Regions from separate parts of the Paramixta manurensis genome, predicted to be linked through region 2. Evidence: predicted binding sites of a transcription regulator. Region 2 holds the regulator's gene; the other holds the start of a gene.
What was found. The regulator ArgR, encoded in region 2, controls arginine synthesis, uptake and breakdown. The targets are predictions, from matches to a motif close to ANTGAATAAAAATACANT.
Positions count from the first base shown of each region.

Region 1: argC (N-acetyl-gamma-glutamyl-phosphate reductase) is a predicted target of ArgR. The motif match lies at 1,835-1,852, and genes of this name have one in related genera.

Region 1 covers NZ_CP054212.1:4,323,590-4,327,016, reverse strand. Annotated here, with positions in the region: gene ppc (phosphoenolpyruvate carboxylase) at 1-391, opposite strand, end outside; gene argE (acetylornithine deacetylase) at 637-1,788, opposite strand; gene argC (N-acetyl-gamma-glutamyl-phosphate reductase) at 1,968-2,972, shown strand; gene argB (acetylglutamate kinase) at 2,988-3,427, shown strand, end outside.
Region 2 covers NZ_CP054212.1:477,167-480,593, forward strand. Annotated here, with positions in the region: gene yhcN (peroxide/acid stress response protein YhcN) at 85-354, opposite strand; gene yhcN (peroxide/acid stress response protein YhcN) at 455-718, opposite strand; gene argR (transcriptional regulator ArgR) at 1,172-1,642, opposite strand; gene mdh (malate dehydrogenase) at 2,091-3,026, shown strand; gene degS (outer membrane-stress sensor serine endopeptidase DegS) at 3,095-3,427, opposite strand, start outside.

The DNA of each region.
Region 1 (3,427 bases), 770 kb from region 2:
GTGAGAGCGACTCAATCGCGTCACGGATAGCTTTTTCGTCGAGGTCGGGCTGTTTTTTTAGGCGTTCAAACGCTTTTTTCAACAGCTCAGGGTGGTTTGCGCCTTCACTATTGTGCGAAATGGTTTGATACTGTTCGGCGACATTGGTCAGGTTCAGGAACTGGCTAAACGCGCGCGCCACCGGTAATAATTCATCATTAGACAGGTTTTGCAGCGTAGACAGTAATTCCTGGCGATGAGCGTCATTTCCCGCACGGGATGACTTGGAGAGCTTACGGATGGTTTCCACCCGATCAAGGATGTTTTCTCCCAGCGCATCCTTAATGGTATCCCCGAGCAATTTGCCGAGCATACTGACGTTACTTCGCATTGCGGAATATTGTTCGTTCATATGACCCCTGACACCCTTCTTGTTTTTGTAACTTTATTTCACCCTTATGGGCATAACATCGCCTTTTATCTAGCCATGTAACTTTCCATTCGTCAATTGCCTTCATCTGGCCGCATCGTGCGGCTAAATAACCGGAATTTATGAAATTTAATTACATCGAAGAGGGATAAGTTATTCTTATCACGAAAGACGGAACAATGTTGAGGCAACTTGCTATTTTCATAGCTAAATGCCCCAACTGTAACTTAGTGATGACAAAAATGATGCACAACCTGAGCAATGAGTTCACGCGTTGGTTTGATAAACGCGGTATCAATGAATTCATCCGGCTGGTGCGCCTGATTAATCGAGCCTGGCCCCAATACTAAGGTTGGGCATAGCGTTTGGATAAACGGCGCTTCAGTGCAGTAGTTGACCACTTCAGTTGACGTCCCCAACAATTTTTCTACCACCTGCACCAGGTTATGGTCCGGCGGACATTCGTAGCCTGGAATCGGCGGATGAAGTTCGCTAATGGTGACACGTCCCGGCCAGCGCTCACTGACTGGCGCTAATGCTTCATTTAGCAAGCCATCCAGATCGCTGAGGGTTAAACCCGGCAGTGGACGAATATCCATATGCAACTCGCAGCAGGCGCAAATACGGTTAGCCGCATCGCCGCCGTGGATATGACCAAAATTCATTGTGGGGTAAGGGATCGCGAAGCCATCGTGGTGATAACGTTCTTTCAACGTATTGCGTAATTGCATCAGATGACCGATGGCGTCATGCATTAATTCGATCGCGTTAACGCCCCGTGCCGGATCGCTAGAGTGACCAGATTGCCCCTGAATACGAATCGCATTTGAGAGGTGGCCTTTATGAGCCCGCACCGGTTTGAGCGAGGTCGGTTCGCCGATGATGGCGCAATCCGGACGTACAGTAGCGGATTCAGAGAAGTACTTCGCGCCAGCCATGGTGGTTTCTTCGTCGGCGGTCGCCAGAATATACAGCGGCTTTTTCAGGGTGCTAAGGTCGACATCGCGTAGCGTATCAAGGATAAACGCGAAAAACCCTTTCATGTCGGCGGTGCCCAGACCGTAGAGCTTATTATCATGTTCGGTGAGGGTAAATGGATCGCGCGTCCAGCGGCCATCATCAAACGGAACAGTGTCGGTATGTCCTGCTAATAACAAGCCGCCAGCGCCATTGCCGCTCTTTGCCAGCAGATTGAATTTATGGCGCGTGCCGGGTACCGGTTGCACTTCAACGCTGAAGCCAAGCTCGCGAAACCAGCCAGCGAGTAAATTGATTAAAGTTTCATTACTTTGATCCAACGCGCTGTCGGTTGCGCTGATGGATGGTGTAGCGATTAACTGGCGGTAGAGTTCAATAAAAGGCGGTAATTTTGTCTTCACTGTTGACGGTCCTTGAGTTAGGATGTATCAATATTCATGCATTAATAGTGAATAAAAATACATTAACACGGTGCGACTGGGAAACGCAAAATGACCTCTCCCATCGCCTGACTTCATGGGTATGCCGCCGCAGCGGCGCCATCCCGGAATTTTGTGACTGTAAGAAGGTATACAGCCTGATGTTGAATACGCTGATTGTTGGCGCCAGTGGTTATGCTGGCGTAGAGCTTGCGACCTATCTGAATCGCCACCCACATATGAACATAACCGCTTTAGCGGTTTCAGCGCAAAGCCCGGATGCGGGAAAATTACTTTCCGACCTGCACCCACAGCTTAAAGGCGTGCTCGACTTACCGTTGCAGCCGCTGCGCGCTGCGCAAGAGTATGCCGGTAAGGTTGATGTAGTATTTCTCGCGACCGCGCATGAAGTCAGTCACGCATTAGCACCAGCGTTTCTTGACGCGGGCTGCGTGGTGTTTGATCTCTCTGGCGCATTTCGGGTCAACGACGCTGATTTCTACCAACAATACTATGGCTTTTCGCATCAGCACGCGGCGTGGCTGGATAAAGCCGTGTACGGGTTGGCGGAATGGCAACACGGTGCGATTAAAGAAGCGCAACTGATCGCGGTGCCAGGCTGTTATCCCACCGCTTCACAGTTAGCATTGAAACCGCTTATTGAGGCGAATTTATTAAATCCCGCTCAGTGGCCGGTGATTAACGCTACCAGCGGCGTCAGCGGCGCCGGGCGCAAGGCGGCGTTAAATAACAGCTTTTGTGAAGTTAGCCTGCAACCTTACGGCATCTTTAATCATCGTCATCATCCCGAGATTGTTGCCCACCTTGGCGTGCCAGTAATTTTCACGCCTCATCTTGGCAACTTTGCCCGCGGGATCCTCGCCACTATCACCTGCCGTTTAAATCATGACGTGAGCAGAGAGGATGTGGCTGAAGCATTCCATAACGCTTATCACGACAAGCCGTTAGTACGCCTCTATGAAACAGGCGTACCGGCGCTGAAAGCCGTGGTGGGCCTACCGTATTGCGATATCGGTTTTGATGTTCAAGGCGAGCATCTCATTGTGGTCGCGGCGGAGGATAATTTACTGAAAGGCGCTGCTTCGCAGGCGGTTCAGTGTTTAAACATTCGTTTCGGTTTCCCTGAAACGCAGTCACTTATTTAACCGGCGAAATTGACTATGACGAATCCTCTTATTATCAAGCTGGGCGGCGTGTTACTCGATAGCGAAGAAGCGTTAGAGCGCCTGTTCACCGCGTTGGTCAGTTGGCGCGAATCGCATCAACGTCCTGTGCTGATTGTGCATGGCGGTGGCTGTCTGGTGGATGAACTGATGAAAAAGCTGGCGCTGCCAGTGAAAAAGAAAAACGGCTTGCGCGTAACGCCGGCCGACCAGATTGACATCATTACCGGTGCGTTGGCTGGCACCGCGAATAAAACGCTGCTGGCATGGGCGAGGAAGCATCATATTGAAGCGGTAGGGCTCTGCCTTGGTGATGGTGGTAGCGTTAACGTTGAACAGTTCGATGAGGAACTCGGCCATGTTGGTAACGCTACTCCAGGGTCGCCGGTATTGCTGAATACCTTGCTTAGCGCGGGTTTTTTGCCGGTTATCAGTTC
Region 2 (3,427 bases):
TTATAATCAACAACCTGCGGGCTACAACATAATGACCGGGTCGTCGATGTCGCACGGGCGGGCGCATAACCCGCGCCGTGGATATTATTTGTAAATTTCAGCGGTCGCGTGATAATTGCCATTGTTACGCGCTTCAATTACGCGGTAAGCGCTGGCGCCTTGTTCATCCGCTTTCTGTGACAGGCTCTGACGAATGCTCATCGGTGAGCCATCAATACCGCTAACGGAAATGGTACCGACAGATTGCAGGTTATCGTTGGAGACCTGTTGTTCGGTAACCAGATTGGCGGCGTTCGCGCCAAAAGAAAGTACGGAAGCCAGGCCTAAAGCAGCAATTGCAAATGTCATTTTCATGGTGATATCTCCTAAATAATGTGAGGCAACCGAAAGGGCTTAATCGCGTTTTTTATACTTGGGGTTGCCGGTTTTCATCTATGCCGTGGTAATAATTCGCTTATTTGTACAGTTCAGCCGTAACGTGGTAGTTACCATTGTTGCGTGCTTCGATAATGCGGTATGCCTTCGCACCTTGCTGATCGGCTTTTTCGCCCAGCGCTTGGTGGATATCCATCGGCGCGCCATCAATGCCGCTTATGCTAACGGTCCCGACTGACTGCATATCTTGAGCTTGTTCCGCATTAATCGATTCTGCTGCAAATGCGCCAAATGACAGGACGGAAAGAATGCTCAGGGTGGCAATAGTAGTTTTAACGTTCATGTTTATTTCCTCGTCTTCTGTTTTTATCTTTTTGTTTAGTGTGATTTGCATCACGAAAATAAGTATAGATCTAATAACGTGAGAAATTAATACTCTGCTAATAATTTTTTGAGGGGATACTTTGGTAGGGAACCACTTTTTAATAACCTATCGTTATAAAAAAAGCGTATATTTTGCCCACTTTATGTTAATTCCATGTAAAAACAGCAACATGTCGCACTTGAGCTATTCGTGCTCAATTTTGTGGTTGATCACGCTATGAGAAAAAAACTCGCTGGGAAGAACGGTGGGTTTTTAACGAAAAGGGAGCATTAACTGCTAAATGCAACGTAGTTTACGGATTAGCGGCTCGGATATTACCTGAGAGCGGCCGCATTTTAGAGAGGCCACTTGCCAGCGTAAAAAGGGTGAAAAAGTAACCGACAGGTTAACTGCCGGTTTCATTGCGGTGTCTTATAGCTCTTGTTCGAATAACACCAGAATGGCGTCGTAGAGCTGGCGGACGGTAAATTCACGCGCGGGCGTCATAAAAATGGTGTCATCCCCGGCGATGGTGCCGAGAATACCTTCCGCTTTACCGAGTGAGTCAAGCAGACGAGCGATTAACTGCGCCGCGCCAGGGCTGGTGTGGATCACGACCAACGCATCATTGTAGTCAATATCCAATACCAGGTTTTTCAGTGGGCTGGTGGTGGTGGGCACCCCTAATTCGGCCGGCAAACAATACACCATTTCCATTTTGGCGTTCCGGGTACGCACCGCGCCAAACTTGGTCAGCATACGCGAGACTTTAGACTGGTTAATATTGTCGAACCCTTCATCTTGCAGTGCGGCAACAATCTCGCCCTGAGAGCTGAATTTCTCTTCTTTAAGCAACGCTTTGAAAGCCTTAACCAGGTTTTCTTGTTTCGATGGGTTACGCATAGTCTACCGATATCAAAGTAAAATAAGGAGGCCCCGCCCGGCGGGTTATAGATTATTATGCATTTAAGTGAATGATTATGCAACTTTGCAGGCAGTAATTCCATTTAGCACTGCTGCGGGAGGCGCATTCTAACAGACTTTCTTCGCGTTGAGAATTTCTCCACCGCGCATAATGATGGGCGGGGAAGTGAAGAAATTGTTATAAAATTGATGTTGTTCTGGTGCATGTGTAGGGTGTAATGTAACCGCCGAATAATGTGCCTGCATGCTGCTACGATCGGCTCCAAACCTGTACGTAATGCGGTCAATCTCACCCGTTTACGGAGCGTCATAGATAATACGCCCGCAAAACGATGATACCGTCCTCGCTATTGCCTTCCAGGTCGATTATGGTCGTAACCAGATGGGTTCCCGGCACTTTTCTGCTCACAATAATAAGGAGTTTAGGATGAAAGTTGCAGTTCTCGGTGCAGCCGGTGGTATTGGTCAGGCGCTTGCACTTCTGCTGAAAACCCAGTTGCCCGCGGGTTCAGAACTCTCTCTGTATGATATTGCCCCGGTTACGCCAGGCGTTGCGGTAGATTTAAGCCACATCCCAACATCCGTTAAAATTGAGGGATTCAGTGGCGAAGATGCCACACCTGCATTGCAAGGCGCGGATGTGGTTCTGATTTCCGCCGGCGTGGCGCGCAAACCAGGCATGGACCGTTCTGATTTATTCAATGTTAACGCCGGCATTGTGCGTAACCTGATTGAGCAAGTGGCGAAAACCGCGCCGAAAGCGCTGATTGGTATCATCACCAACCCGGTTAACACCACGGTAGCGATTGCGGCCGATGTGCTGAAAAAAGCCGGTGTTTACGACAAAAACAAACTGTTTGGCGTAACCACGTTGGATATTATTCGATCCAATACGTTTGTTGCTGAGTTGAAAGGTAAACAGCCGACTGAGCTGAATGTGCCAGTGGTTGGCGGTCACTCAGGCGTGACGATTCTGCCGTTGCTGTCGCAGATTCCAGGCGTGAGCTTCAGCGAACAAGAAGCGGCAGATCTGACTAAACGTATTCAGAACGCGGGTACTGAAGTGGTTGAAGCAAAAGCCGGTGGCGGTTCAGCTACGCTCTCTATGGGCCAGGCGGCGGCACGCTTTGGTTTATCGCTGGTACGTGCATTACAGGGCGAAAGCAATGTCGTGGAGTGTGCCTACGTTGAAGGCGATGGCGAATATGCGCGTTTCTTCTCGCAGCCATTGCTGCTGGGCAAAAATGGCATTGTTGAGCGTAAACCTATCGGTACTTTGAGCGCATTTGAGCAGAAATCGCTGGAAGGAATGCTGGACACGCTGAAAAAAGATATTCAGCTGGGTGAAGATTTCGTTAAATAAGCCCGTCACTACTGTTGAACAATATCAAGGGAGCCTTATGGCTCCCTTCTTTGTTATTAATCGCCTGATTAATTCTGGATCGGATATTCCATTATCGTCACCGGCAAGGTGAGTTTTTGTCCGTTGCGGATAACCTGAACATTAATCACCGAGCCCGGACGGATTTCAGCCACCTGATCCATCGTTTCCTGGGCGGATATCGCCGGTTTACCGTTAACGCTAATAATGACATCGTTGGTTTGTATCCCGGCCCTGGCCGCTGGACCGCCGGCCGCCACATCACTGACGGTAATGCCCTGAATACGATCAAGGTTGCCACCCTGACCATGTAGCGGCGGCACTTCACGTCCGGTGATACCGATATAACCGCGAATAACCCGGCCATCGCGAATCAACTTATC